2 regions of the Marinactinospora endophytica genome follow, and region 2 is predicted to be linked to the other one. Evidence: riboswitches for the same ligand, from Rfam matches in the RefSeq annotation. Region 2 holds a riboswitch; the other holds the start of a gene.

Region 1 (15,058 bases), on a different contig from region 2:
TGTGGGGGTTGGGGTGAGGGTTACGGCGGTGATGGCGGGAGGGAAACACCCGGTCCCATTCCGAACCCGGTCGTTAAGCCTCCCTGCGCCGATGGTACTGCCTCCGTGTTGGGGTGGGAGAGTAGGTCGCCGCCGGGCATCTTTTCGGTTGAGGCCGGATCCTCCGTGTGGGGGGTTCGGTCTCCCGTGTGTGTGGGGGGGTTCCCGTTCCGGGAACCCCCCTTTTTTTGTGGTGGTGGGTGGGTCACGCGTTTCGTAGCATTTTCCGGACGGCTTCCTCGATCTCCCCCTGCGTCGACAGTTCGCCGTACTCGGCTTCGGCGGCGATGGAGCCGATGGAGGAAGCGATCGTGACACCGCGTTCGTAGAGCTCGAAGACCCGGGGATCGATGTAGGAGGCCCGGGCCACGGCGGGCGTGTTCCCCAGGTACTCGGCGACCTCCTGGACGACCCGTGCCTCCGCTCGGGTCTCCCCTGTCCCACTGGACGGGGCCTTCACCGAGACGGCGAGGCCGACCGCGGCGAGTACGGTCGCGTGCCAGGTGCGGAAGTCCTTCGCGGTGTACCTTCCGCCGGTGATCTCGCGCAGGTAGCCGTTGATGTCGTCGCTCGTGACGTCGTGCCATCCGTTACGGGTCCGGTACGCGAGAAGGTCGTCTCCCCCGCCCTCGCGTCGTTTGAGCGAGCGGACGAGCCGGCAGACCTCGGGTTCACGGAGCTCGACCTCGCGCTGCTTGCCGCTCTTCGCGGGATAGTCGAACACCACCCGGCCGCGCGAGCAGGTCACGTGTTCCCGGAGGAGGGTGGCGAGCCCGTAGCTCTCGTTGTTCTCCGCGTAGTCCTCGCCGCCGGAGCGGAAGAAGCCGAGGTCGATCAGGCGCAGCGCGGCGCTCAGAACCCGGTCACGCGAGAACCCGCGTGTTCGCAGGTTCTCCTCCGCCCTGGCCCGGATCTTGGGAAGTTCCTCGGAGAACTCCAGGACCCGGTCGTACTTCCTGCGATCCCTCTGGGCGCGCCACTCCTCGTGGTACAGGTACTGGCGTCGGCCGGCGTCGTCGGTCCCGAGCGCCTGGATGTGTCCGGCGGGGTCGGGCGAGATCCACACGTCCTTCCAGGCCGGGGGGATGGCCAGGGAGCGGATGCGGTTGAGCTCCTTCTCGTCGCGGAGGGGACGACCGGATGGATCGAGATACCGGAAGCCGCGTCCGCAGCGCCGCCGGATGATCCCCGGGGCCGCGGGATCACTGCGCCTGATCGCGTTGCCTCTGCCCATGACGCCCCCTTCGTCCCTGCCGACTGCCCTGGCGGCCGGTGGGCAAACCACGGCTCCGGCGGCCGGTGGGTCGCCGGAGCCGTGGAATTCATCCGGCACCAGGGACGGCGACGCCGCGCAGGCCGCTCCTCTCTCCGCTCAAGGAACGAACCCGGCCGGTGAAATGTCGACAAAGCGACACATCGATAACTCGCGATTTCGTCCGGACCGAAACTGGAGACTCCGCATCTGTGCAGGTCGGCAAGGCTTCAAAGGGATCTGCTGCCATGTCGACATGTCCATAACTCGTGACATCAAGCCGGAGTGAGCGGAGAGGCCCCTCCCCCGAGGACCTGGCCGGGCGGTCCTCGGGTCGACAGGGAGTCGAGTCGACAAGGAGGCGCGGGGTGCGCTGGGACGTGAGGACGTGGCGGAGTCCTCGGGGACGGAGGGCATGGGAAGGAAGGAGGGGGCGGGCTCGAGGCCCGGCCGGGGCGCGCGCCGGAGCTGCTGGGTGGTGTGCCCCGGCGTGGACGCCGGACGGTCACGTTTCTCCCCGTGTCCTCGGGTGGGGAGCATGGCGTGGCCGTGTCGGTGCGGCCGGATGGATCGGCCGTGTGTCGGGAGGGGGGCTAGTCCTCCTCGGAGTCGGCTCCCACGGGAGCCTCCATCAATTGGCGCACCAGCGCCATGAACTCCTCGTCGCTCATCGCGGCCCAGTCCACACGCTCGTTCATGTTGAGCGATTTCCCCGGCTACAAGATCAATAAGCCTGAAACGCCGCTAAACGAGCACGAATCCCGAGTGAAATTCGGGTTTCTTCGCTGTTTCATCCGTGCTGGGCCGGCCTGGCCTGCCGTTCTCCGAGGTGGGGGCCGCCCACGCCGAGTCAGATGCGCTGGTTCAGAGCCGCCCTGCACCGTGGGCACCGGCACCGCCGGTTGTAACCGGTGACCGTGCCGTGCGGGATACTCGGGTCGCGCTGGTCGGTGAGTGTCGCGTCCAGCTGGTCGCCGAATGCGCTGAGGATGCGAGCGGCGGCGAAAACCCGTTGCGAGGTCAGGCCGAGATCGCGGGCCGCGTCGTCGATGTGCATCCCCATGCGGAGCTTCGCGATCAAGCGTGACCGCATCGCGGGCGGAAACTCCTCCTCCGCGTTGGCGATCAGTTCCTCGGCGTCGTCGATGGGGTAGTTCATCACTTTCCTATGTTCGCGCGCGGGATGTGACGGCCCGGCGTTTCCTCCTGCATGCTACGCGCTATGTGGAGTGGGCGACTCCGATTCCGCGGAGAGGCCGGGGTGGCGAACATTCCGAGCGGCGGGATCTCCGGGAGCCGCTGGCAGAATATGGACGGGAGTACAACATGTCTTCCCCGGACGAGGTGCGTCGTACCCGGTCACGACAAGACGGCGCGGAACCCGAATGGAGGAGAACATGGCCTGGGTGGTACTTGTCCTGTCCGGACTCATGGAGACCGCGTGGGCGACCGCGTTGTCGGCGTCGAAAGGGTTCTCCCGGTTGGGGCCGAGTCTGCTCTTCCTGGTCACGCTGACCCTGAGCATGGCGGGGTTGGCCTTCGCGCTCCGCTCCATCCCCGTGGGGACGGGATATGCGATCTGGGTGGGAATCGGCGCGGTGGGAACGGCCCTCGTCGGGATGGTGTGGCTGGGCGAAGCGGTCAGCGTCGCCAAGATCCTGTGCCTGGTCCTGATCGTCTCCGGCATCGTCGGCCTGAAACTGCTGCACTAGGAGGGCGCGACCCCTCCACCCGCACGCGGAGCGCCCCGCAGGCGTGGAGCGTCACCGGGGAAGTCCGCCCCGGCGACGCAGGGCCGCCGTCAGGAGGACGATCCCCACGAGCACCGGCGGCAGAGCCGCCACCGGTGCGTCGGCCGCCCGGCCGAACGCCGCGGCCAACGGGCCCGCGGTGAACGCGAACGCGCCGTGGAGCGCGCACACCCCCCACAGCGTCCGGTCCCACACGACGTAGAGGGCGGCGAACACGCCGAAGCCGAAGGCCGCCACCAGGCCCGCGACCGCCCGCACCTCCCCCAGAAGGACGAGCGCGAACGCCGACAGCAGGGCCTGGAGCGCGATCGCGAGGGGAAGCGGAAGGGAACGGGCGAGCGCGTGCAGCAGCCAGCCCCGGGCCATCAGCTCCTCCGCGGTTCCGCGGGCCAGCAGACCGGCCAGCACCAGGACGCCGAGCGCCACGACCCGCGTGGGACCGACCCCGCCGGGGCCGGAGGGCGCGAGGGCGAGCGTGCCGGCGCCCAGGAGGAGTCCGACCAGCAGTCCTCGGCCCGCCGACCTCCACGGGAGCGGGGCGTCCAGCGCGATGTCGGAGAGTCGGCCGCGGGTGCGCCACCGGAGGTAGACGCCGAGCAGGAGGACCGCGGTCGCCAGACCGCCCAGGTGGGCGAGCGACCGCGGGACCTCGTGCCCGACCGTCCAGGCGGCGCCGGCCTGGTCCCCCAGCACGGCGCGGGCGGGGGCGGCGACAAGGGGGCCTCCGACGGCGGTGGCGGCGTACACGGCGCAGAAGACGGCCACCGCCTCGACCGTGTCGGCCAGGCGCCGCGGGAACGGCCTTTTGGTCGCGTCGTTTCCGTCGATTCCCCCACCCCCGTCGCTCTCTCCCCCGTACCAGCTGACGCACTCCTTAGGCCAGGCCACCGGAGCACCGTCCGGCGCTTCCGGAGGGGACGCGGACGGCTCGGCCGGGACGGACATCTGACCGTTTCCTCCCGGATTATTGCCGTCGTTCGACCGGGATGCTTCCCTGAAGTAACGCCCCCGGCACCCAGCGCGTACGGAAATGCCATGACCAGTCCCATCATCCGTCGCCACCACCTCTCCCTGGAACTGCGCAGAAGACGTGAGCTGGCCGGGCTCTCCCACGGCCAGGCCGCGGCCGCGCTCGGATGGCCGGCCCTCAGGATCGAGCGGATCGAGACGGGGGTGGGGGAGCCGCCGACGGTGGTCGAGGTGGCCGCGCTCCTGCGGCTCTACGAGGTCGACGCCGGCCAGCGGGACGCGATCCTCTCCATGGTCCACGACTCCCGGTCGCGTCCCTGGTGGAGCGACTATGAGGACGTCGTCTCATCGGCCTACGTCGGCAACGAGTCCGGAGCGGTGCGGATCAGCACCTACGCGGGCCTGCTCGTTCCCGACCTGCTCCAGGTCCCCGGCTACACCGCGCTGCTCGCCCGCTCGCAGGGACACGACGAGCGCGGGGTGGAGCGGACGGTCGCGGCCTTCCTCAAACGCCAGGAGGTTCTTCGGCGCGCCGGCCTGGAGCGCTACCACGCCTTGATCGAGGAGGACGCGCTACGGAGGCTGGAGGGCGAGCCCGAGATCCTGCGGGCCCAGTTGAGCAGGCTCATCGAGGCGGCGGAGTGGGGCGGGCGGACGCGGTTACAGCTGTTGCCCACCTCGGTGGGTCCCCACGCCGGTGCCGCGGGACCGTTCACGATTCTGGAATTCGACGAGGACGAGGGCGCCCTGGCCTTCGTCGAGGCGACGCACGGGGGTGCGATCGTGGAGGAGCGGACGTCGGTCGGACGGTGCGCGGAGGTGTGGGAGCGGCTGACCGGTGCCGCGCTGGGCCTCTCGGCGACGCTGGTCACCCTCAAACGGCTGGCCCTGCTCTTCTGAGAAGCGGTCCGGGTGATCCCTGTCCGGCTTCGGCCGCTCCACACCGAGTGTCCCGTCCGTCTCGGGTGGCCGTCCGGTTCGGTTCCTCCCCGATGATCCCCCTCCGGAGGAACCGCCCGGTTCGGAACGCTCCCGGTGATCCGGGGCCGTATGGGAGCGACGTGCCCGATCCCGGTTCCGGCGGGCCACAATAGGTGGTGCGGCGTGTCTCTGGGAGGGATCAGTGCCCCTCCCCCGCGTGTCCCGGGACGTGAACGTCCGAGGGGCCGAGGAAGAAGTGCAACGGGTTGCTAGTCTGCTTGGGGACAAACCCATAAAGTTCTCTTCTGACGCCTTCCGGCCGGCAGGGCGGAGAGCGTGGCCGGGCCGGACCATCGGCCGGGTTCCGTCCAGCTGGAACCGAGCGTCCAGAACTCATCCATCATCCGCGTAAGGAAGTAAGGGGTCCTCACCGTGAAGAAGATCATCGCCCTGGTGCTGGTGGCCCTCGGGGCGTTCGCCGTCTACCGCAAGATCCAGGCCGACCGCGCCGAGCTCGACCTGTGGACGGAAGCCACGGCGGCCAGCGAGAACTAGGCTCCACCGAGACGACAGGCCACGGCACGTCTCGTACGTGTCAGTGGCTGTCTCTTTGCCCGAGACGCCTCGACGCGCGCGCTCGGGTCCTTCCGGCACCCTCCCAGGCCGGGGAACACGTGCGTCGTCGGGGACGGTATGCTCTTCCTCGTCGGCCGTGTCGCCTGAACGGGCGGGGCCGCGATCTCGTAGAGGGGCCATAGCTCAGCTGGCAGAGCGCCGGTTTTGCATACCGGAGGTCAGGGGTTCGACTCCCCTTGGCTCCACCAGGGTTCTCGTAGACGGAACGAACCGCATCGGCCGTCCGGGTCCTCGACCGGGGCGGCCGATGCGCGTTAACGCGCATGCCGCCGAACGACACGCGGCCCCTCCGGCGAGGCTTCCCTGGGCGCGGGCGGGCCGGCGTGCCGACGGGTTCGCCCTCCGGCCCACTGGAGAGAGGGGCGCACCGCCCGGACGCCGCGGCGTGTTCCCCGAACCCGAGGCGTCCGCACCGCTCGGCTCGTGGGACCGCCGATCCGGCCGGCCCAGGACGGCGCCGCTCGGCCAGTCGTCCGGGAAGGTCCCCCCTCCTCGGCGTGGGGGCGCGTGTGCCGTTTCCAGACTCGGGTCGGTCGGTCCGCGGGCATCTGGTGGCCCCGCGCATCCTGGGGATCGGGGAACGGGCGTCCGCCAAGGGCACGGTCGCGCCCTGCGGCCAGGTCCATCCCGCTCCACGACCCGCCGTCCGCACCGCCTGTGTGGAACGACGGCGACAGCTCCGCGCCACCCGGTCCGTCACGGGGACGCCGGACATCCGCTGTGGCCTCGGTCCCGGAGGTCCGTCAGGAGCGGTTCAGCGCTCCGGTAGGCGGCGGACGAGGGGAGGGGGCGGTCCCTCCCCACGCCCCGGCCGGATCGCCGACGGCCCCGACCACTGGACGGGACGCGGCGCGCGACCGGACTATCCGTTGATGCGGGTGGCCGCCGCAGGGGCGCGGAGTGCTACGTCGTCGTGGACGCCGGCCCCGGCCGACGAGGGGAGATGTCGGAGCGGGCCGGGGGCCTCGCCGTCCCCGTGGAAGAGATGACCGCGCCGGCGGCCGGCCGGCGGCGTGGCTCCGGACGGCCACCGCGAGGCCGTGCTCCCCTGCGACCGCGGTCCCGTTGCCGGGCCGGCGCCGGCCCACCGTTCGTGACGGGACCGCGGTCCGCCGTCGCCTGGCTCCCGCCCTTCGAGGCCGTGGCGGGCCGTGTCCCCGGCGGTGCCCTCCCGGCCGCCACGCGGGCAGCGCGGGGAGGGGACGCGGTCGGCCACCCTCCCACCGGTCGCCCCCGACGTCGGTCCCCACCGGTGATCAGGGTGTCCCGGCGAGGCCCAACCGCGGGTTCCATCGGTGGAGCGGTCAGGCGGCGCGGTCACGCGGCCGATCGCGTCGGTCCCCACCGGGTTCCACTGGGGATCGGGAACCTCGAGGAGGACCGGAGCGTTTCACCTGCTGAAGTCTTCCACCTGGGACACCATGGAAATCTCAGGGTCGATATCAGGGTCGTTCCCGTGTCCGTGTGGCGGGCGATGACGCATGATGGAAGTACGAGCGGGCGTCTCCGCGCGGGCTGCCATAGGCGACACGGCAAGGAGTGAAGGTGGCTGTGTACAACCCGAATACTCCCCACCCCTCTTCCAACGGCCCGTGGCATCCGGACCGGTCCCGTTCCACCCCGGTCCCGGCCGACCAGTTGAGGGTCACCCACGCCGACCGCGACGCGGTGGCCGACCGCCTCAAAGACGCCTTCGCCGATGGGCAGCTCGACGAGACGGAGTTCGACCAGCGGCTCGACCTCGCCATGAACGCGAAGGTCCGCGCCGACCTGGTCCCCCTGCTCCAGGACCTCACCCCGGCGCAACACGGGCCGGCCGCCGCCCCGGCGCCGCCCTGGCAGGCCACCGAGGACGAGGCGAGCCGCGAGGACCGCGTCTGGGCGCTCGGCGCGCACGTGTCGGGCTACTTCACCCTGTGCCTCGGTCCGCTGCTGGTCCTGCTGATCAAGAACGACGCTTCGCCGTTCCTGCGCCGGCAGGTGCTCGAGGCGCTGAACTACCAGCTCAACTTCTTCATCGCCTCGCTCCTGATGTCGGTCCTGTGGATCCTCATCCTGCCGGTCTTCGTCTACCTGTTCATGGTGCTCGGCTGGGTGTTCCTGCCGCTGCTGGCGGGCGTGGCCGCCGCCCTCGGGTACAACTGGCGCTATCCGTTCGTCTGGCGCATCGTCAAGAACGGATCGCGCGGGAAGAACTCCTAGCCCCGCCCCGAAACGTACGAGAACGGCCCCGCGGTGTCACCGTGGGGCCGTTCTCGCGTCCGGGGAGGTCACTTGGTCTTGTCGGCGGTGACGCGACCGTTCAGCTCCTGCTTGGATTCCTTCGCGCCCTGGGCGGCGATGTCCTTGGACTCCTTCGAGCCCTGCGCGGCGGTCTCCTTGGCCTTCTTCGTCTCCGCCGCGACCTCCTCCGCCGAGCCCTTGAGCTTGGCCGAGGTCTCCTGGGCCTTGGCGGCGAGCCGCTCCTTGGTCTCGCGGACCTGGTCGCGGGCGTGGTTGAGGTTCTCCTGCCACTCGGCGTCCTGCGACGCCTGCCGGGCGCGCAGCACCCCGTAGGCCAGGACGGCGGCGACCGCGCCGGTGCCGACGATCAGGAGGGAACGGGGGAAGCGCCGCTTGCGGACCGCGACCGGCTCGACCTTGTGGGCGGCGGCGGACAGGAGGCCGGCGACCCGCGGCGCGACGGTGTCCTCGACGCGCTGGGCGGCGGTCTCCAGCCGGGGGGCGGTCCAGCCGCGCGCCTGGTTGATGCGCAGGAGCGCGGTGTCGCGGGCCTGGTCGGCGTAGGGACCGAGTCGTTCGGCCCGCTCACGAGCGATCTCCTGGAGGCGGGCCAGGGCCGCCTCGGTTTCGAAGTTGCCCTTACGGCGTTTCAACGTGATCGGCACGTCGACCTCCTCTGTATCAGGATGCTGTATCGCCCCTTCCCGTTCGGATCCGGGCTATGCACGGGTGTCGGCCGGGCGCGGCCCCGCGTGGCCGACAGGAGCGTGTCAGCTCAACCTATGCCGTGGATGTCTGATAGCTCACGCTGTGACACACCTCGATCGGTTCGCGCTTTTCCTCCGTCCCGCAGTCGGACCGGAGCGGACGGGTAACGTGGGACGGGTAAGCCACACACAACGGAAAGGCACCCAGGTGTCCGACGCACAAGGTCAGCTCTTCGCTCGGATGAGCACCAACCACGGCGACATCGTCCTGAAGTTGTTCGCCCAGGAGGCTCCCGAGACGGTGAAGAACTTCGTGGAGCTCGCCGAGGGCACGAAGCAGTGGGTCGATCCCCGCACCGGCAAGCCGAGCAACGCCAAGCTGTACGACGGCACGATCTTCCACCGTGTCATCAAGGGGTTCATGATCCAGGGCGGCGACCCGCTCGGCAACGGCCGTGGCGGCCCCGGCTACAAGTTCAAGGACGAGTTCGCCCCGTCCCTGAAGTTCAACCGTCCCTACCTGCTGGCGATGGCGAACGCGGGGCCCAACACCAACGGCTCGCAGTTCTTCATCACGGTCGGCGCGACCGAATGGCTCACCAACAAGCACACGATCTTCGGCGAGGTCGTCGAAGGCCGTAACGTCGTCGACGAGATCGCGCAGGTCGCCACGGACCAGATGGACCGGCCTGAGAACGACGTCGTCATCCAGTCCGTCACCATCGAGCGTAAGTAGGCGGGAGGAGATGAGCGCCTCTCCGCCCCCTTCTCCCTCGGGGGCGCAGGAGCACGCCGTTCCGACGTGCTTCCGGCACCCTGATCGGGAGACCTATGTCCGCTGTACACGGTGTGAGCGGCCGATCTGCCCCGACTGCATGCGCGAGGCGTCGGTGGGCTTCCACTGCGTCGAATGCGTCGCCGAGGGCAACAGGAGTGTGCGAGAGGCGCGCACCACGTTCGGCGGCCGGGTGACCGCCCGGCCCTACGTGACCTGGGCGCTGATCGGCCTGATGGTCCTGGGCTTCCTGCTACAGCAGGTGGTCCGGCAGGGCGGCTGGTCGCCCGTCACGGCCCAGTTCGCCATGTGGGGCGGCGGCGTGCTGTACCACGACCAGTGGTACCGGCTGTTGACCTCGGCGTTGCTGCACGGCAGCATCATGCACCTGCTGTTCAACGGGTTCGCGATGTACGTGCTCGGCCCGCAGCTGGAGAGCTGGCTGGGGCACTGGCGTTTCCTCGCCCTGTGGGTGCTCAGCGCCATCGGCGGCTCGATGCTCACCCTCGTCGCCGACCCGGGACAGGTGTCCGTGGGCGCCTCGGGGGCGATCTTCGGCCTGTTCGGCGCGGTCCTGCTGATCGGGCGCCGGCTGCGTCTGGACACCCGGTTCATCCTCGGCCTGCTCGCGGTGAACCTGCTGATCACGTTCCTGGTGCCGGCCATCTCGTGGACGGCGCACATCGGCGGGTTGGTGAGCGGCCTGGTTCTCGGGGCGGTCTACGCCTACCTCCCGCGACACGCCCCGGCGGGGACACGTTCCCGCACGGTCGTCCACGCGGGGGTGACCGCGGGCTACGCGCTGCTGCTGGCCGCGGTCGCGGTCGGGGCGTCCATCGTCCTCACGGGCTGATCCGGAAGACGGCCGGGGGCGGGGTCCGCGCGGACCCCGCCCCCGGCCGTCCGCGTCCGTCGTTCTCTTTCCCCGGACATGGCGAAAAGACTACCCACAGGGTGTGGATAACTCTGTGGATAGTCGCGTTCTCGCTGTGGATAAAAGCCAGGGGCGCCTGGCTGAGCTGCCGGGATCCTGCTAGTGCCAGCGTGTGGACAAGATGACGGCGATGATGATGCCGCTGAACCCGATGGCCAGGTTCCAGTTTCCGAGGTCCCGCATGTAGGGCACGGACTCGCCGGCGATGTAGTAGACCGCGATCCACAGGATGCCCAAGAGCCCGAAGGCCACCATCGCCGGTACCAGCCATCGCGGAGAGACCTTCGGCTTCTCGGCCGACGGCGGCGGAGTGTAGGCGGCCTTCTTCTTGCGATCGTTGCGGGATTTGGGCACGGTCGCTGCTCCAAAAACGAAAGGGCCGGACTGATCGACGGATAACACAGTCTACGCCCCTCCAAGAGCCCGCGGAGACCGGACCGACCTTCCCACGCGAGCTCTCCTGAGCAGCGGAAAGGGGCACCGCCCGAAGGCGGTGCCCCTGAACCGGCGCCGAGGAAGCGGCGGCCTAGTCGCGCCAGCTCATGTTCCCGGCGCCGGGAGGCCACGGCATCTCCTCGGGCCATCCGGGCGGAGGCGAACCATGCGGTCCACCGCCCGGTCCATCATCTTCGCCCTCGTTCCCCTCGTCGTCGGAGGGTCCGGGGTCCGGTGACTGCTGGGCCGGGGCCTTGGCGACCGTCACGGTGACCGAACCCCCCGGCTCGACCCGCTCCCCCGGAGCCGGGTCCTGGCTCAAAACCGTGCCCGGCGCGACGTCGCCGTTCTCCTCCTCGCGGAAGTTCGCGGACAACCCGACCTCGCTGAGCTTGCTCTGCGCCTGCTCCCGGTTCATGTTGGCCAGGTCGGGCACTTCGACCGTGCTGGGACCGGTCGAGACGACGATGCTGACGGACGTTCCGGGTTCCACCGCCGAGCCGGCCTGGGGATCGGTGCTGACGACCTGGCCCTGGGCGACGGAGTCCGACGCCTCGCGGCTGATGGGGCCGATCTGGAACCCCTCCTCCTGAAGCTGCTGCATCGCGTCGGCCTCGGACTGTCCCGACACGTCGGGCACCTCGATCGTGCCGGGTCCGGAGGAGACGAGGATCGTGATGGCCGTGTCCTCGGACACCGACTGGCCCTGGCCCGGATCGGTCCCGATGACCTGCCCCTCCTCGACCTCGTCGTCGGGGCGTTCCTCCTCGTCGATGTTGGTGAACCCCTCGCCCTCCAGCGTCTGCCGGGCCTCCTCGGGCGAGCTTCCGGCGACGTCGGGGATCGTGATCCCCTCGGCGCCGCCGCGCATCAGCATCCAGCCGAGGAAACCGATCGCACCGAGCACGGCGAGGGCCAGGACCACCCACATGACCTTCTTGGTGCGGTCGTCACCGCGGCCGCGGTGGTCGTCGTAGCCGTCGTCGTAGTCGTCGTAGTCGTCGCGCCGCTCCTGCTGGACCGGGGGCAGCATCGTCGTCGAACCGGCGGGGGCCATCGCCATGGTCCCGGCCTCGGTCGGCATGCCCTGGAGACCGCGCTGGATGTCGGCGCGCATCTCGCCGGCGCTCTGGTAGCGCTCCTCGCGGTCCTTGGCCATCGCCTTGAAGACGATCGCCTCGATCCACTCGGGGATCTCCGGGTCGAGTTCGGACGGGGGTACCGGGTGTTCGCGGACGTGCTGGTAGGCGATGGACACCGGGGAGTCGCCGGTGAACGGCGGCCGTCCGGTCAGCAGCTCGTAGAGCACGCACCCGGTCGAGTAGATGTCGCTGCGGGCGTCCACCCGCTCGCCTCGCGCCTGCTCCGGCGACAGGTACTGCGCGGTTCCGATGACCTGTGAGGTCTGGGTCATCGTGGCCTGGGAGTCGTTCATCGCCCGCGCGATGCCGAAGTCCATCACCTTGACCTCGGCCTGGCGGGTCAGCATGACGTTGGCCGGCTTGATGTCGCGGTGCACGATCCCGTTGCGGTGGCTGTACTCCAGCGCGCGCAGGATGCCGTCGGTCAGCTCCAGGGTCCGCTCCGGGAGCAGCCGGCGGTCGTCGTCGAGGAGCTCCTTGAGAGTCCGCCCATCGACGAACTCCATGATGATGTAGGGGATGGACACGCCGTCGATCATGTCCTCGCCGGTGTCGTACACCGCGATGATCGAGGGGTGGTTCAAGGAAGCCGCGGACTGCGCCTCGCGCCGGAACCGAGCCTGGAATGTGTGGTCGCGCGCCAGATCGGAACGCAGGGTCTTGACGGCCACCAAGCGGTCAAGTCGGAGGTCGCGAGCGCGGTAAACCTCGGCCATGCCACCGCGCCCGACGACTCCGTCGAGTTCGTAGCGGCCACCGAGTAGCCGTGGCTGAGACATGTCGTGAACTATTCCTCGTATCTCGACGGTGACGCCGGATGTCGCACATCACCTAATCAGTGGCGGGCGGATTGCCTCTCTCGTCCCCCGTGTCCTGTTCCGTTCCCGTCCCGTTGCCGGCACCGTCCCCGGTGCCCTCCCCGGCGCCACCATCGCCGCCGGGCAGGGGGTTCTCCCCTTGGCCGCCGTCGCCCGGGTCTTCCGGGACGGGATCCACCGGATCGCCGGTCGTCGCGGGATCGGGGGTGGCGGGCGCCGACGGCGTGGCCGAGGAACCTGTCGTGGGCTGTTGCGGCACGGCAGGCCCCTGGTCGCCGTAGCCCGTGTCGGGCTCGGTGCCGCCGGTGTCGCCGGGCAGCACCAGTCCGTCGTCGACGGACTCCTGGGGGGTGGGACTGGGGGTCGGTGAGACAGCCGGCCGGTTACCGCCGGTGGACCGGGAGTTCTCTCCCGGACTGTCCCAGAACTGCGCGATCAGTATGACGCCGATCACGACCGCGGCGAGCGCGGCGGCCGCGGCGAGCAGGACCGGTCGGTTACCGGAGTGACGAGCAGCGCGTCCCGGCCCGGCCGTTCCGGTAAGCCTATCCGAGGGGGCGGCCCCACTCGGGGGCCACGCCTGCGCCGGCCCGGTGGCGCCGGTCGGAAGGGGCGCGGAAACCGCTCCGGAGGGCCGGGTCGCGGGATCGCCCGCGTGAGGTGAGAGATCGGCCACCATCGTGTGGTCGAGGTCGGCGAGGTCCATGGCCGTCGTGGCGCCGCCCGCGGCCGGTCCGAGACCGCCGCGCAACTGCTGGGCCTGCTGGGCGATCTCGGCGGCGGAGGCGGGACGGTCCTCGGGGGACTTCTCCAGCATCCGCTCCACGAGCGCGCGCACCGACCCCGGGACATGCCCGGGGAGCGGCGGCGGCTCCTCGCGGGTGTGCGCCAGCGCCAGCGCCAGCGGGGTGTCGGCGGTGAACGGCGGACGGCCGGCCAGGCACTCGTAGGCGACCACGCCGAGCGAGTAGATGTCGGAGAACGGTGTCGCCGGGCTGCCCGACGCCTGCTCGGGCGAGATGTACTGGGCGGTTCCCATGACCATGCCGGTCTGGGTCAGCGTCACCGACTCGTTGCCCCGGGCGATGCCGAAGTCGGTCAGCTTGACCGTGCCGTCCTCGGTGACCAGCAGGTTGCCGGGCTTGATGTCGCGATGGACGACGCCGCGCGCGTGGGCGGCGCCGAGCGCCTGGGCCGCCTGGTTCAGCACGTCCAGCGTGACCCCGGCGTCCAGGCCCTCGTCGTTGCGCTTGAGGATCGACGACAGGGGCTCGCCCGGGACCAGCTCCATGACGAGGAACGCGGTGTCGTCCTGCTCGCCGTAGTCGTAGACCTGGGCGATCCCGGGGTGCGACAGCGCGGCGGTGATCCGCGCCTCGGTGCGGAAGCGCTCACGCGCGGTCGGCTCGGCGGTCTGCGCCGCGTGCAGCATCTTCACCGCGACGGGACGGCTGAGCAGGGTGTCGGTCGCCCGCCACACCTCGCCCATCCCGCCCGCGCCGATACGCTCCTCCAGCCGGTAACGGCCGCTGAGGAGCGTACCGGTGCGGTCGCCGGAGCCGTCGTTGCCCCGGCCGGTCGCGTCATTACCGCTCACTCGTTGATCACTGCCTCCATGATCTCCTTCGCGATGGGCGCGGCGAGCGTGTTACCGCTGCTGTTGCCTCGCTCGACCACGACGGCCACGGCGACCTGGGGGTCGTTCGCCGGGGCGAAGGAGATGAACCAGTTGTGGGTGTCCCCGTCACCGGTCTCGGCCGTACCGGTCTTTCCGGCGACCTGGATGCCGGGGATGGCGCCGCTGGGGCCGCTGCCCTCGGCGCCTTCGGTCACGCCGATCATCATCTGGGTCAGCTCCTCCGCGGTCTGGGAGCTGACGGCCTCACTGTAGACCTCGGGGGTGGCCGCGGTGATCTCGGAGAGATCGGGCCCCTGGACCGACTCTACGAGGTAGGGCTTCATGACGTCACCGCCATTGGCAACACCGGCGGCGACCATGGCCATCTGGAGCGGGGTGGCCTCGACGTTGCCCTGCCCGATGCCCGACATCGCGAGGAAGTTCTCGTCGATGTCGGCGGGGTACAGGCTCTCGGCCACATCGACCGGCACCTCCATCGTGCCGCTGTTGAACCCGAACGCCTCGGCCTGCGCGGCCATCGTGTCGGCGCCCAGCGACTTGGCCCAGTTGGCCATGGAGGTGTTGCAGGAGATCATGATCGAGTGCGCCAGCGTGTCGGGGGAGCCGCCGTTGCAGGTGCCGCCCGGGGTCGCGTTGGGCAGCGAGGCGCCGCCGATCTGGAGCTGGTCCGGCGCGTCCATCGTGGAGTCGGGGGATGCGCCGTTCTCCAGGGCCGCGGCGGCGGTCACGATCTTGAACGTGGAACCCGGGGGGTAGCGCTCGTTGAACGCCCGGTTGAGCAGCGGCTGGTTCGGGTCGTTCTCGTAGGCCACCCACT
Region 2 (15,058 bases):
GGACGACGCGGTCGAGGACGCGATCGAGCCCACCGGCGCCGCCCAGCGTTTGGACCCGCCCCGGCAGGGGGAGCGCGAGCAGGTCGCGCGCCGTCACCGGGGTGCCCGTCCCACCCGGCGCGCCGTTCACGACGGCCCCGCCACGGTGTCGAGGGAGCCCAGCCCGTGGGCACCGGGGCCCACCAGGTCGCCGGCGGCCAACCGATCCCAAATGGGCGGGCGCGGGATCCGCAGCACCGACACCGGCTGACGTGGCCGCAGGGCGTCGACGCCGAGCACGCTCCACTCCCGGGCGCTGAGCACCGCGATCACATCGGGGACCCGCGCCACCTGGCGTCCGTCGAGCGCGGCCAGCAGGAATTCGTCGCCGGCGTCCAGCCGCAGGGTCTCCTGGCGGGGGAGCGCGGACTCCAGCGTGACCACCAGATGGGGGGCGGCCCGGTCCGGGCGGAGCACCTCGGCGACGACGCCGTCGAACAGCCATTCGGCGCCGATGGACGCCGCGAACCTCGGACGGTCGTGGGGGTCGGCGCCCGCCTCGCGCAGGCTGCGGCCCAGTGCCAGCGCCCGGGAGACGCTGCCGGGGATCGCGGCCGTGCGCGCCACGTCGGCTCGGCAGGGGTACAGCGCCGTCGCGGCCCAGCCGCCCAGGGCGGGCAGGTTGGCGCCGATGAGCCCGGCGACGCGGAGGTTGTCCTCGCCCCGCACGGTGAGGGTCGTCCCATCCGGTACGGCGAGCACGGCCGGCGCGACGGCGACGCCCGAGGCGGTCAGCGAGGTCTGCTCGACGCGGGGGAAGGCGCGGCCCATGGCGTCGGCGTCCAGCAGGGGCGCGTCCAGCATCGACGCCGCCGCGACGGCCAGGAGCGCGTTGACGCCACCGATCTCCAGCGGCAGCAGCGCGAACGGGGGACGGTCGAGCAGATCCAGGAGGGTGCGCACGGCCGTGGCCAACTCGGTCGAGGGCAGGCGTTCCTCGATGAAGGCGGACGAGCCCGCCACCCCCACGGCGACGACGGTGTGGTCGTCGGGAAGATCCCGCGTCCCCAGCAGCCGTACGGGCCCGCGGTCGCGCAGCGCGGCACGGGCGAACGCGGCGCCGGTCGAGGTGCGCCCGCCCCCGCCGGATCCCAGCAGCCGGGCGCCCAGCGCCAGGTCGGCCAGGTCGGCGACGTCGATCCGCCGCTGCGTCTCCCCCATGGCAGGGAACTGTAGCGCGGGGAAGAACCCCCAGGCCGTCACGGCACGAGGAGGAGGCAGCACAGTGCTGCGCGGACGTCGGGAAAATGTGCGAAACGCACATTGAGCCGCTTCGAAGCGGGCCCTAGCGTGGCACTGTCGCCGGGCACCGCCCTCCGGCGCGGGGGCGGGCCCCCGGTCCTGTCGCCCGGTGGGCACAGGACGTCCCGGGCCGTGGCGTGACGGCCGATCCGCCCGTCCCGTTCGCGGGAGACAGCCCACCCCGACCGAAGGAGAACACGCCCACATGCACATCGGCATCGACGTCGGGGGGACCAACACCGACGCCGTCCTCATGGAGGGGACCTCGGTGGTGGCGTCGGTCAAGCGCTCCACGACCGCCGACGTCACCTCCGGCATCGTCGACGCGCTCGCCGGCCTCGCCGCCGAGCAGCGCTTCGATCCGAAGGCCGTCCAGGCGGTCATGGTCGGGACCACCCACTTCACCAACGCCGTGGTCTCGGGCGACGGACTGGCGCGCACCGGTGTCCTGCGACTGGGGCTGCCCGCCGGTGCCGGCATCCCGCCGATGTCGGACTGGCCGGACCACCTCGCCGACGCGATCGGGCGCCACGTCCACCAGGCCCACGGCGGACACGAGTTCGACGGTCGGGCGATCAGCGACCTGCGCCCCGCCGAACTACGTCGTATCGCGGCGGAACTGGGCGAGGCCGGTGTGCGCACCGTGGCCATCACCTCGGTCTTCTCCCCGGTGACGGCCGAGGCCGAGATCGCGGCGGCCGAGATCATCGCGGCCGAGCTGCCCCACGTGAAGGTCTCGCTCTCCCACGAGCTCGGGCGCATCGGGCTGCTGGAACGGGAGAACGCCACCATCGTCAACGCGGCGTTGCTCGACGTGGCCGAGCACGCCACCGAGGCGTTCCGCCGCGCGCTGGCGGGCAGCGGCATCGACGCTCCGCTGTACCTGTCCCAAAACGACGGCACGTTGATGGACATCGACTACGCCCGCGACTACCCGGTGGCCACCTTCGCCTCCGGGCCCACCAACTCCATGCGCGGTGCCGCGCTGCTGTCGGGGCTGAGCGACTGCCTGGTGGTCGACGTCGGCGGCACCACCGCCGACATCGGCGTCCTGGTCGGCGGCTTCCCGCGCCCGGCCGGCGCCGAGGTCGAGATCGGCGGGGTGCGCACCAACTTCCGGATGCCCGACGTGGTGGCGATCGGCATCGGCGGCGGCAGTCTCGTCCACACCGGCAACGGCCCGCTGCGCGTCGGCCCGGGCAGTGTGGGGCACCGCCTGACCAGCGAGGCCAGGGTGTTCGGCGGCGGCACCCTCACCGCGACCGACCTCGCCGTGGCCGCGGGCATCGCCCGGATCGGCGACCCGGCGCTGGTGGCGGACCTGGATCCCGCGCTCGTACGTGACGGATTGGAGCACATCGCCCGGCGTATCGCCGAGACCGCCGACACCATGCGCACCTCGGCGGAACCGCTGCCGATGGTGCTGGTCGGCGGCGGAAGCGTCCTGGTCCCCGGTGCGCTGCCCGGATTCGAGACGGTCCTGCGCCCTGAACACGCCTCCGTCGCCAACGCGATCGGCGCGGCCATCGCCCAGGTGGGCGGGGAGGTGGACCGCATCTACTCCCTGGGCGGACGTGACCGCGGCGCGGTCCTGGACGAGGCCAGGCAGGAGGCGGCTCAGCGGGCCGTGGTCGCCGGGGCCCGGCCCGCCAGCGTCCGTGTCGTCGAGGTCGACGAGGTTCCCATCGCCTACCTGCCGGGCGACTCGGTGCGCGTGCGCGTCAAGGCGGTCGGGGACCTGGAACTGAACACCGTGGAACAGGAAGTCGGTGCGTCATGAGTGATTTCGACCTGATCGGCCACGACGACGTCGCCGACCTCGCCCGTGGGGCCGCGGTGCTGGGCACCGGAGGGGGCGGCGACCCCTACATCGGCCGGGTCATGGCCGAACAGGCCATCCGCAGGCACGGTCCGGTGCGCGTGGTCCAGCTCGCCGACGTGCCCGATGACGCCCTCGTCGTTCCGGTGGGCATGATGGGCGCGCCGGCGGTGATGGTGGAGAAGCTGCCGGCCGGCCACGAACCGGCCCGCGCCGTCGCCGCGCTCGCCGAGGTCCTCGGCCGCACCCCCACCCACGTGGCCTGTGTCGAGGCCGGCGGCGTCAACTCGATGATCCCGATCACCGCGGCGGCCGAGCTAGGGCTGCCGCTCATCGACGGTGACGGGATGGGACGCGCCTTCCCCGAACTCCAGATGATGCTGCCCACGCTGGAGGGGGTCGCCGCCACGCCGATGGCGCTCACCGATGAGAAGGGCAACTCCCTGGTCCTGCGCACCGTCGACAACCGGTGGGGCGAACGGCTCGCCCGACCCGCCACGGTGGAGATGGGGGCGAGCGCGGCCACGGCCATCTACCCCATGGACGGCGCCCAGGCCAAGCGCGGCCTGGTGCCCGGGACCCTGGGGGTGGCCAGGGACCTGGGCGCGCGGCTGGCGCGGGCCCGGCGCGAGCACGCGGACCCGGTGGCCGAAGCCGTCGCGGCCCTGGGCGGGTTCGAGCTGCTGCGCGGCAAGGTGGTCGACGTCTCGCGCCGGACCACCGGCGGGTTCGTGCGGGGCCGGGCCGGACTGGAGGGGACGGGTGAGTGGGCCGGGCACACACTCGCGCTCGGCTTCCAAAACGAGCACCTCGTCGCCGAACGTGACGGCGCCGTCGTCGCGAGCACGCCCGACCTGATCTGTGTCCTGGACGCCGAGACCGGCGAGCCGGTCACCACCGAGGCGATGCGCTACGGCTTCCGCGTGGCGGTGCTGGGCATCCCCTGCCATCCGCGCTGGCGCACGGACGAGGGGCTCGACCTGGTGGGACCGCGCTACTTCGGCTACGACCATGACTTCGTCCCGGTGGAGCGGCTCGTCTGAGCCGGGCCGCCCCCGGGGGCGGCCGTGCGGCGTGGTTCAGGGCAGGTGCCGGGCGTAGGCGTCGTGGTGGGCGATCCGCCCGCCGTCCACGGCGCTGGCGATGAGGTGGTAGAGGGCGCGGCTGCGCGAGCGGTCGGCGGCGCAGCCGCCCGCGTCCTCGATCGCGATGGTCAGCTCCTCGACGTCGCGGGCCAGTTCGATCAGCCTGCGCCGGTCCAGGATGTCGCGCCCTCCGCAGGCGGAGACGGCGTAGGCGAGGGCGGCCAGCACCCCGTCCAGCGACTGTCTGAGCCGGTCGGCGGTCGCCAGGGGCAGCCGGATCTGCGAGTCGGGGGCGAGCGGTCCGGGAAGGGAGCCCGCTACCTGTTCGGTCATGGTCGTCCTCCACGCGTCGAGGGACGGAGAGGCCGGCCCGTGCCGGGGAGCCCGGGCCGTTCCCATCAGCGATGATCGCTCCGGCACGCGGGGAAGGGGAAGAGGGCGGGGCCGGACACGCCGGGTTGCGGCCGGGCGCAAAAGGTCTGCGCGGCCCCGCGCGGGCGACGAGGCAGGCCGTTCGCGTCCGGTCTTCCCGGGGAGAGCGAGGCGAGCGGCGGGAGGCCGCCGCGCGGGCCGGCGCGAGCGGAGGGGTAGGACGCGGGAGCGGTCGGGGTAGCGGTCCGCCCCAACGTGGACGCGGGCGTCTGCCGGGGCAGGCGCGCGGTCCGGCGAACGGGAGGGCGGGGAGGGGCCTGGGACGGCCGGCGGGAGACCCGCGCGGCGTCGGGCGCCCGTGCCGGATACGCGCCCACCACCGTCTCGGCGGGGAACCGGCACGGGGCCGGCGGCAGGCGCCGGCAACGGGGGCTCAGCCCTGGGCGCCGTAGGCGTCGCGCGTGATCTCGTAGACCACGACGGGGTGGTGCGTCCCGGGCAGCACGGTCGTGCGTTCCCGGCGCATGCCCAGGCGCCGCATGACCCGTATCGACGCGGTGTTCTCGGTCCGGGCGATGCTGACCACCCGTTCCAGCCGGTGTTCGAGGAAGGCGGAGCGCAGGGTGGCCTGGGCGGCCTCGCCGGCCAGCCCGCGACCCCAGAAGGGCCGTCCCAGCCGCCAGCCGATCTCCACGGCGGGCAGGACCTCGGGGAGGAAGCGCGGTACCGCAAGACCCGTGAAGCCGACCAGCTCCCCGCTCTCGCGGAGCTCCAGGGCGAACAGCCCGAAGCCCCGTTCCTCCCAGCCGCGTTCGATCGCCGCGACCTGGGCGCGGGTCTGGTCCAGGTCATGGACCGTTCCGTCGCCGATCCAGCGCATGACCCGGGGATCGCTGTTGATCGCGGCGAAGGGGGGCGACGTCCTCCTCCCGCCAGCGGCGTAGCAGGAGCCGGGGGGGTCTCGATGGCGTCCACGCCCTGATTCTCCCCGACGCGCCCCTCCCGGCGACGAGGTGGCGGAGTATATGAACTAGTGCAATAGTTTATATGTATTAGGTAATCTTTCGGGCGTTCGTCGTGCGGGCGCGTCGAGAGGAGCGGACATGTACATCCCCCGGCACTTCGCGGCACCCGACCAGGCCGCGGTCCACGACCTGCTGGCGCGCGCGGGCACGCTGGACCTCGTCACCGCGGGACCGGACGGCCTTACGGCCACCACCCTTCCCTTCGTCTTCGACCCGCGGCGTGGCGGCCACGGCGCGCTGGTGGCCCACGTGGCCCGCAACAACGACCAGTGGCGTGCCGAGGGGGCCGAGGCGCTGGCCATCGTGCGCGGTCCCGACGCCTACGTGAGCCCGTCGTGGTACGCGACCAAGCGCGAGCACGGTCGCGTGGTCCCGACCTGGAACTACGTCACGGTCCACGTGCACGGCCGGCTCCACGCCCACCACGATCCGGCCTGGATCCAAGACGCGGTCCGCCGCCTCACCGACAAGCACGAGGCGGACCGGCCCGAGCCGTGGCGGGTCGACGACGCGCCCGACACGTTCCTCGCCGGACAGGTGCGCGCGATCGTGGGCGTCGAGGTCGTCGTGTCCCGGATCGAGGCGAAGTGGAAGCTCAGCCAGAACCGTCCCTCCCGCGACGTCGCCGGGGTCGTCGAGGGCCTGCGCGCCGAGGGGGCGCGCGAGAGCGAGGTCGCCGAGGCGATGGAGGCGGTACGGGACCGGGAGGAGGAGGCGCGGCCTCACTGACAGGCCGACGCGTCCTCATCGGTCCGCCCGGTGTCGCCCGCGCCGGTCGGGGCGTACCCGACCGGCGGCCCCGTCTTGCCCCGTGCTCGCGGGCGGACGTCCGTTTCCGCCGTCATGGCAGATCGGTTCACGAAGTGACGGCGGAAGCCCGGTCCCCGGAGATCGGACCCGTCAACGGCCCACGAGAGGAGCCGACGACGATGACCGTGTACGACGCGGACTTCTGGGAGCGTCACCACGGGACGCTCGCCCCAACGTGGGGGACCGCCCCGTCCCCGCCGTCCCGGCGACGGCTCCCCGACTGCGGCTTCCACGGGGGCGGGCCCTGGAGCTCGGCGCGGGCCATGGGGGCGACGCGCTCTGGCTCTCCGGGCGGGGACGGTCCGTGACAGCGCTCGATGTCGCCCAGACCGCGGTGGACCGCGTCGAGCACCGCGCCGCAGCGCCCGGGCTCGCGGACCGGATGCGGGCGGCCCGGCGCGATCTGACGGTGGACCCCGTGCCCCCGGCCCGTTCGACCTCGTGCTGGGGAGCCTCTTCTTCTACGTCCCCGCGCGGGAGACCGGCGGCGCGCGGCCGGCACGTCGGGAGGGGTGCTCCTCATCGTGGACCACGGCTCCGTGGCGCCCTGGGCGTGGGACCCCTCGGCGCATCGCCCCCCGACGCCCGAAGAGCTGGCCGAATCGCTTGAGCTCGGGCCGCAACGGCTTCCCGGGATCCTCGAATCGCCGAAGCGCGACGCGACGGGTCCCGGGGGCAGCGCGCCGAGGTCGTCGACACGATCGTGGCCATGCGCCGACGGCGCCCGGATCGAACGTGGCCGGCGGCGAAGACCACGCGCGGCCGGCGAGTGACCGGGCGAGGTCTCAGACGCGGGCCGTGGGCTGGTGCGGACCGAGGTAGCCCACGGTGACCTGCTCGGTGTGCGGCTCGAGCAGGCCCCGGAGCTCCTCCGCGGCGGCCGTGAGGAGATGGCCGTCGCGCGCGGCCTGGAGGGTTTCCAGGACGAAGACGACGCGTACGGAATCTTCGGTGACACGGGTGCGGTGGGCGTCGCGGTGGTTCCAGTGGCGGGTCAGGATCCCGCCGCCGTCCGCGTAGACGACCTCGCCGGGCTTGGGGGTTTCGACCGTGTCGGGTTCGCCGAGCGGGGTGAAGGACTCATCGCCGTTCGCGTGGCCGATGACGACGTCTCCGGTGACGTGGTCCAGGTCGAAGGCGCCGGCGGGCAGACCGTGACGGACGGAGACGGAGTTATAGGAGTCGACGGCCGGATTGATGCGCGGCAGGGTCCCCTTCTTGGCGAGGCGCCGGCCGAGGGCGTCGACGCTGGGACGGACGCGGCGGGGGTTGGTGCCGAAGGAACGGTAGGCGTGGTGCCAGGCCGCGATGCGGGGGTCGGTCTCGTCGGCGGGACGCCAGGAGCCGTCGGCGAGCCGTTGCTCCAGTTCCTCCAGGGCGGCGACGGTCCGGGGCCAGGGTTCGCGGCCGCGCAGGCCCGTGGCGGCGACCAGGGCGATGAGGGTGTCGGGGAAGGCGTCTGCGACGTCGGCGGCCAGGTTGGAAGACGGTCATGGGTCGGTTTCCGTTCTCTGTGTGGACGTGGGTCGGATCAGGACAGGGCGAGGAGGCTGACGGCGACGGCGGCGGCGCCCAGGCCGACGAACTGGCCGCGCTGGACACGTTCGGCGAGCACGCCGCGGGCGAGCAGCACCGTGCCGGCCGGATAGAGGGCGGTGATCACGGCGACGACGGCGAGGTTCCCGCTGCGGGCGGCGAGCAGGAACAGCAGGTTCGCCACCGAGTCCAGCGCTCCCGCGGTCGCCGACATCGCGTAGGCGGGCCGTTCGGGGCCCAGCCTGCGGTGCAGCAACCCGGCCGCGGTCAGGGTGACGGCCGAGGAGACCGCTCGGCCGATGATCAGCGGGGCCACCCCGCTGTCGGACGGCGCCTGGTGCAGGAAGACCAGTTGGAGGGCGATGGCGGTGCCCGCACCGAAGGCCAGGAGCAGCGCGGTGGGGGAGGGGCGCGCCGAGCGCACGCCGGGTCCGGCGCTGACCAGTGCCACCGCCACCAGCGCGAGCGGCAGGCCCACCAGGTCGGCGGTGGCCAGGCGCTCGCCCTGGACCAGTCCCACGGTCACGGGCAGCACGGCGGACACCAGCGCGGTCACGGGCGACAGCACGTTCATCGGACCGATCGCCAGGGTGCGGTAGAGCAGGGCGAACGCGGCGGCCGAGGCGACCCCCGACGCGGCGCCCCAGCCCAGGGCGGCGGCGTCGAACGAGGCGCCGAGCAGCGGCCACAGCAGCAGCTCGACCACCAGACTCGCCGGGGCCGCGATCATCACGGTGCGCAGCACGTGGGCCTTGCGGGCGCCGAGGCCGCCGAGGAAATCGGCGCATCCGTAGGCGAGTGAGCTGCCGAGCGCCAGCAGCAGAGCGAGCACGGCACATCCCTTGACGTTCAATAAAACGACTACACTGTACATCAGAACGACCGAATTGTGTCAACGGAATGACCATGTGGTGCATTCCAATGCTCCAAGCGTGAGGATGGAGAGTCAGATGGCCGAGACGGCCGCGGCCCTGCGGGCGGTCGCGCGCAACGTCCGGGCGGCCCGCGTCCGAGCGGGCCTGACTCTGGAGGAGCTCAGCAGGCGCGCCCAGGTCAGCAAGGGGGCCCTGGTCGGTTTGGAGAAGGCCCAGGGCAACCCCAACCTGGCCACCCTGGTCCGGCTGGCCGACACCCTCGGAATCTCGGTGTCCGCCCTGATGCAGGGGCCGCCCGAAGGTCGTGTCCGCGTCGTGGCCGCCGACGCCGTGGCGCCACTGTGGACCGGTGAGCGGGGGAGCCAGGCGCGGCTCGTGCTGACGACCTCGGGGTCGGCCCCTGTTGAGGTCTGGCGCTGGCGGCTGGAACCGGATGAGGAGTACTCCAGCCATCCCCACCAGGCCGGAGTCGTGGAGACCGTCAGCGTCACCTCCGGCCGGATGGTCCTGGTCGTCGACGGCGAGGAGCATCCCCTCGAGGCCGGGCAGACCGCCACCTTCGACGGTGACGTCCCCCACGCCTACCGGGGTTCGGGTAGCGGGACCTGTGACCTGATCATGACGGTCCACCTGCCACCCGGTCCGACCTCTCCCTCCTGACCCTCGGGTGCCCGGAGGGCGGTGGTCCGCCGACCGGGGGAGGTCGCGGAGTCCGGTGGCGCGATCGGTGTCCCCGTCCTCGCTGCGGACGACCGGCGTCGGGGTACCGGCTGCCAGGGGGACACCGTGCCGTTGTCCCGTGCCGCCTCCCGATTCTGGGGCGCGGGCTCCCCGGGGAGCTCCCGTGGCGCCACGCCGGTGCGGGTGTTTTCCGGGCGCGAACCCCGGGGACTCGGGGATGATCGTCGAGGGGGGGAGGGTCGTCCAGGCGGGTCGATCGCGGGGGCTCGCGGCCCCGAGGGGGCATCTCCCTTGGTGACGGCGCGGCAACCTTGTACAGTTGTACAAGGGTCTGGTGAGCGGACCCGCGGACGAGGGAGCCGTACCCGCACCACGACAAGACGGCCTGGGAAGAGGTCACCTATGGCGTGGTTCGTATTGGTCGTCTCGGGTGTCTTGGAGGCGGTGTGGGCGATAGCCCTGTCGGCCTCCCGGGGCTTCAGACGCCGGCGCCCCACCGTCGTGTTCTTCGTCGCCCTGACCCTGAGCATGGCGGGACTGGCGTGGGCCATGGCCTCCCTGCCCACCGGCACCGCCTACGCGGTGTGGGTCGGTGTCGGCGCCACCCTGACCGTGCTGTGGGGGTTCGTCACCGGACAGGACCGTGCCACCTGGGGAAAGGTCACGCTCCTGGTCCTGCTCATCGGCTCGATCATCGGACTCAAGGCGGTGAGCTGACCATGCCATGGATCGTCCTGCTCGTCAGCGCCGTGTTCGAAGCCGTGTGGGCCACCGCCCTGGGCATGTCCGACGGATTCACCGAGCCGATCCCCACCGTCGTGTTCCTCGTCGCCCTGGCCGTGAGCATGTTCGGCCTGGGATGGGCGGTCAAGCACATCCCCATCGGAACCGGGTACGCGGTGTGGGTCGGTGTCGGCGCCGCGCTGACGGTGATCTACGCGATGGCCACCGGGGCCGAGAGCGTCTCGGTGGGCAAGATCGTCTTCATCACCGGGATCATCGTGGCGGTCGTGGGGCTGAAGCTGGTACCGGGCAGGCCGCCGGAAGACGCGCCCGAACCCGGGTAGCCCTAGCGCGGCGTGGGGTCTCCACCACGCCGCATGTCGGTGTCGCCGCCGAAGGCGGCCCCGCCCGGGCCGGACGGCGAGGTCGGGCGCCGCCCTAGCGGTCCGCTGACCGCGTGGAATCGCCGTCGGTGGCGCTGTGCGGCTCTCGGGCGGCGTCGTGGGTGGCGGTGAGGGAGCCGAGGAGGATGAAGGCGTCCGCCGAGGGGGTGCCGGGTTCGGCGGTGTAGGTGACGATCCACAGCCGATCGTCCCCGGTCGGCTCGAACACGTCGAAGGCGACCTCGATGAGGCCGACGTCGGGGTGTCGGAACGACTTGGTGCCGGTGCGGTGACTGTGGACGTTGTGGCGCGCCCAGTCCTGGGCGAAGACGGCGCTGCGCGCCGACAGTTCCCCGATCAGCGAGGTGAGCCCCTCGTCAAGAGGCGCGCGCCCGGCCTCCAGGCGCATCATCGCCGCGACGGTGCGCCGGGCCAGGGGCCAGTCGACGTAGTAGTCGCGGGCCCGGGGGTCCAAGAAGACGAATCTCGCTATGTTGGGCGGCTGGTCGGTGTCGAAATGCGGCGCGTACAGCGCCCTGCCCAGCCGGTTGGCGGCCACCAGGTCCTGCCGGGCGTTGTGGACGACCGCGGGGACGGCCATCGCGTCGAGCACCCGCTGCACCGAGGAACGCACCCCGCCGGCCGGGCGCGCCGAACGACGCCGGCGGGTGCCGGCCGCGGCGCGGGCGAGGTCGAACAGGTGGGCGCGTTCGACCTCGTCCAGCATCAGCGCGGTGGCGATCGCCTCCAGGACACTCTCGGAGGCACCGCCGATGTTGCCGCGTTCCAACCGGGTGTAGTAGTCGACGCTCACCCCCGCGAGCATCGCCACCTCCTCGCGGCGCAGCCCGGGCACACGGCGATCGTCCCCGTAGACGGGCAGGCCCACCTGCTCCGGCGTCACGCGAGCCCGCCTGCTGACCAGGAACTCGCGAACGGTCTTCTTGTCCATGTCCTCAGGTTATGGACGGCGGTCGGGGACGTGGGAGGCTCTGTGACACCCCCTCGGGGCACAGCGCCTGCTGCCGTCACAGGGCCGGCAGTCAAACACCCCCGGCCGGCCGCCTGGGAGGCCCTGTCAGGACCAGGCGGCGGGCACGGGGCGCCACTGGGTGCTCACCGTCCCCGCCTGCGGCGAGTCGTCGAGGCCGCGCCGGCGGCCACGGCCGTGGGGCAGTGCCCGGGCTCCCGCCTCCCCGTGGTCCCCTCAGACCGCCTTCCGAGGGACGGCGTAGCGGAGCGGCCGGTCGCGCATCGGCTCCCCGTGGGCGACGTCGTCGCCGTCGCCCACGGGGCCGAGCGGTCCCCGCTCCGGGTTTGCGGCTCTCGCGCGAGGGCAGCGGCGTCCCTCGCAAAAGACCGCGAGGACGGTGAGGAGGAGGCGACATGCGCGCCTTGACAGTCATTCCGTCACAGAAGGGCTCGCTCCAGGTCACCGACGTCCCCGAGCCCGAACCGGGACCGGGCGACCTGCTCGTCGATGGGATGGCCGTGGGGGTGTGCGGTACCGACCGCGAGATCGCCGAGGGGTTGTACGGGAGCGCGCCCCCGGGGCAGCGGCGCCTGGTCATCGGGCACGAGTCGCTGGGCCGCGTCCGCGCGGCCCCCGACGGGTCCGGGTTCCAGGCCGGTGACCTGGTCGTGGGGGTGGTGCGGCGGCCCGACCCCGAACCGTGCCTCGCCTGCGCCCACGGCGAGTTCGACATGTGCCGCAACGACGGCTACACCGAGCGCGGGATCAAGGGGATCGACGGGTATGCGTCCCAGCGCTGGGTCGTCGACCCCGACTACGCGGTCCGCCTCGCCCCGGAACTGGCCGAGGTGGGGATGCTCATGGAACCGACCACGATCGTGGCCAAGGCCTGGGACCAGATCGAGAAGGTCGGCGCCCGCTCGGCCTTTGAGCCCAGGTCGGTCCTGGTCACCGGAGCCGGATCGATCGGCCTGCTCGCCGCGTTGCTCGGGGTGCAACGCGGCTTGGACGTGCACGTCCTCGGCCGTGCCGGCGGCGGCCCCAAGCCGGCCCTGTTGGCCGACCTCGGCGCCACCTACCATTGCGACGGATTGGAGGAGGTCGCCCGCAGGGTCCGGCCCGACATCGTGATCGAGGCGACCGCGGCGGAGGAGATCATTGTGGGGGTCATGACCATCACCAGCCCCTACGGCATCGTCTGCCTGCTCGGGGTCTCCACGCCGGGGTCCACGATCCCGGCCGACATGGGCGCGGTCAACCGCAAGATCGTGCTGGAGAACGACGTGGTGATCGGCTCGGTCAACGCCAACCTGCGCCACTACCGCCTGGCGGCCGACGCGCTCGCCCGCGCCGACGTGGCCTGGCTGTCCCGGCTGGTCAGCCGGCGCGTCCCCCTGGAGGACTTCGCCGAGGCATTCGCCTACCGGCCCGGCGACGTCAAAGTCGTCATCGAACTGGACGGGACGGGCTGAGCTCCCGCCCCCTCCGTCACGTTCGGGTGGGGGCGGGAGCGGCGCTCATGCCCGCTCTCCGCGCCGCAGCGGGGCTCCGACGCGGTGCAGGTGGCCCAGCGCGACGCGGTAGGAGGCGATCAGCCCCGTCTGCTCGTAGGGCACGCCGATCTCCGCGCAGTAGGCCTCCACGATCGGCTGGGCCCGGCGCAGGTTGGGCGAGGGCATGCTGGGGAACAGGTGGTGCTCGATCTGGTAGTTGAGCCCGCCCAGGACGATGTCCACGACGTGGCCACCGCGCACGTTGCGCGAGGTCAACACCTGCTTGCGGAGGAAGTCGAGTTTCGGCTCGCCGGTCAGGGTCGGCATGCCCTTGTGGTTGGGGGCGAAGGCCGATCCCAGGTAGATCCCGAACAGTCCTTGGTGCACGGCGAGGAAGACCAGGGCCTTGCCGGGCGACAGCACCAGGAAGAGCGCGGCGAGGTAGGCCGCGAAGTGGCCGAACAGCAGCGTGCCCTCCAGCCACCGCCGCTTCAGCGTGCTACGGAACAGCCCGCGCACGCTGGCCACGTGCAGGTTCATCCCCTCCAGGGTGAGCAGGGGGAAGAACAGGAACGCCTGCCAAGGGCCCAGCAGCCGGGCCAGCCCCCGGCTGGAGCGGGCCTGCTCGGGGGACCACACCAGGATCTCCGGAGCGACGTCGGGGTCCAGCTCCTCGTGGTTGGGGTTGGCGTGATGGCGGGTGTGCTTGTCCATCCACCAGCCGTAGCCCATGCCGATGCACAGGTTGCCGGCGATGCGGCCGGCGATTTCGCTGGCGCGGCGGCCACGGAACACCTGGCGGTGGGCGAGGTCGTGGGCGACCAGCGCCACCTGGCCGAACACCACGGCAAGGTAGACCGCGACGAGGACCTGCCACCAGGAGTCGCCGATCAGGGCGAAAGCCACCCAGCCGGCGACGAAGAGCGTCCCGACCAGGCCGAGCCGTATCACGTAGTACCCGGGGCGCCGATCCATCAGTCCGGCCGCCGTGATCCTGCGGGACAGGCGGGCGAAGTCGCTACCACCGCGGGAGCGCGTCGACGCGCTCCCACCATCGATATCCGCGGTCATCTCATCTCCTCGTCACGGCCCCGAGAGGCCAGGCGCCGGGGAAGTCCGGCGGGCATGATGACCAACCTAGGCAACGGAGCCGCTCACCTCCAGGGTGCGCGCACCACGGTTGGGGGTGGAATCGGTCCCACCCCGTCCGGGCGCTTCACCACGCCGGAGTGGAGGGGTTGGTCGCGCCCCTTCGGGTAGCAGGTCCCGGAGTCCGGCCGGACACCGGCGGCGAGCGGAACGGAAGCGGGGGAGGACGATGCGGCGAGGCGCGCTCGTGCTGATGGCGACCGTAACGGTGTGCGCGAACGGCTGTGGGGGAGGTGAGACGCCACTACCGGTCGACGGTCCGTCCGAGGCGCTCGTCCCCACCGACGCCGACCGCGTGGTCCGCGAGACCGTCGCCCCGGCCGGCGACGAGGGGGCGGGGGCCTACAGCTACGACGAGTCGGTCCCCGTGGGGGCCGAGATCACGGTCTCGTTCAAGGAGATCGCCGCGCAGCGCAGCGAGGTCGGCGTCTATGCCTCCGGGCTGGACCCGGGGCACGACTACGCGGCCGACCTGCACGTGCGGCCCTGCACCCCGGAGGCGCCGACCCCGGTGCCGGCGGAGGACGACGACCCCGACTCCCCGGGATCGGGCTCCCCCAACCCGGCCTACCGGCACAACGGCGAGAAGGTCTGGTTCTCGCTCTCCGCGGACGACGAGGGCGATGCGCACGCGACCAACACGCTGGGCTGGCGGATCGACCCGCAGGATGTGGCCTCCCTGGTCGTCCACAGCGGTGCGGGGGGACGGGACCAGGCCGGCACGGGTGCCTTCCTGGCGTGTGTCGACATCCCCCGTTAGCACCCGCGTGTCCCCTCCCGGCCGTTCCGCGCTCCGGCGCCACCGGCGGGATGCGGCGATGCGAGGCCGTGGGCGTGGCCGACCGCGTCCACG

Evidence for each region. Region 2 has a riboswitch for guanidine ahead of ACYVHU_RS20285 (DMT family transporter). Riboswitches for the same ligand answer to the same signal wherever they lie in the genome.
Region 1: another riboswitch for guanidine. It lies ahead of ACYVHU_RS03805 (DMT family transporter); the one in region 2 lies ahead of ACYVHU_RS20285 (DMT family transporter).

The regions. Positions count from the first base shown of each region.
Region 1 is NZ_BAAGVM010000002.1:44-15,101, forward strand. Features, by position in the region: rRNA gene rrf (5S ribosomal RNA) at 22-138, shown strand; gene ACYVHU_RS03795 (DNA topoisomerase IB) at 245-1,273, opposite strand; gene ACYVHU_RS03800 (hypothetical protein) at 2,142-2,450, opposite strand; guanidine-III (ykkC-III) riboswitch at 2,605-2,670, shown strand; gene ACYVHU_RS03805 (DMT family transporter) at 2,689-3,003, shown strand; gene ACYVHU_RS03810 (CPBP family intramembrane glutamic endopeptidase) at 3,055-3,930, opposite strand; gene ACYVHU_RS03815 (helix-turn-helix domain-containing protein) at 4,078-4,911, shown strand; gene ACYVHU_RS03820 (DLW-39 family protein) at 5,365-5,487, shown strand; tRNA gene ACYVHU_RS03825 (tRNA-Ala) at 5,681-5,756, shown strand; gene ACYVHU_RS03830 (DUF1707 and DUF4870 domain-containing protein) at 7,114-7,770, shown strand; gene ACYVHU_RS03835 (hypothetical protein) at 7,839-8,456, opposite strand; gene ACYVHU_RS03840 (peptidylprolyl isomerase) at 8,707-9,234, shown strand; gene ACYVHU_RS03845 (rhomboid family intramembrane serine protease) at 9,245-10,126, shown strand; gene ACYVHU_RS03850 (cell division protein CrgA) at 10,307-10,561, opposite strand; gene pknB (Stk1 family PASTA domain-containing Ser/Thr kinase) at 10,734-12,563, opposite strand; gene ACYVHU_RS03860 (serine/threonine-protein kinase) at 12,616-14,199, opposite strand; gene ACYVHU_RS03865 (peptidoglycan D,D-transpeptidase FtsI family protein) at 14,196-15,058, opposite strand, start outside.
Region 2 is NZ_BAAGVM010000011.1:195,982-211,039, forward strand. Features, by position in the region: gene ACYVHU_RS20235 (PucR family transcriptional regulator) at 1-130, opposite strand, end outside; gene ACYVHU_RS20240 (DUF917 domain-containing protein) at 127-1,200, opposite strand; gene ACYVHU_RS20245 (hydantoinase/oxoprolinase family protein) at 1,487-3,061, shown strand; gene ACYVHU_RS20250 (S-methyl thiohydantoin desulfurase family protein) at 3,058-4,143, shown strand; gene ACYVHU_RS20255 (hypothetical protein) at 4,180-4,518, opposite strand; gene ACYVHU_RS20260 (GNAT family N-acetyltransferase) at 4,991-5,437, opposite strand; gene ACYVHU_RS20265 (FMN-binding negative transcriptional regulator) at 5,661-6,311, shown strand; gene ACYVHU_RS20270 (B3/B4 domain-containing protein) at 7,178-7,870, opposite strand; gene ACYVHU_RS20275 (DMT family transporter) at 7,924-8,760, opposite strand; gene ACYVHU_RS20280 (helix-turn-helix domain-containing protein) at 8,879-9,463, shown strand; guanidine-III (ykkC-III) riboswitch at 9,809-9,874, shown strand; gene ACYVHU_RS20285 (DMT family transporter) at 9,887-10,201, shown strand; gene ACYVHU_RS20290 (DMT family transporter) at 10,204-10,551, shown strand; gene ACYVHU_RS20295 (helix-turn-helix transcriptional regulator) at 10,646-11,542, opposite strand; gene ACYVHU_RS20300 (glucose 1-dehydrogenase) at 11,977-13,035, shown strand; gene ACYVHU_RS20305 (fatty acid desaturase family protein) at 13,081-14,127, opposite strand; gene ACYVHU_RS20310 (hypothetical protein) at 14,375-14,965, shown strand.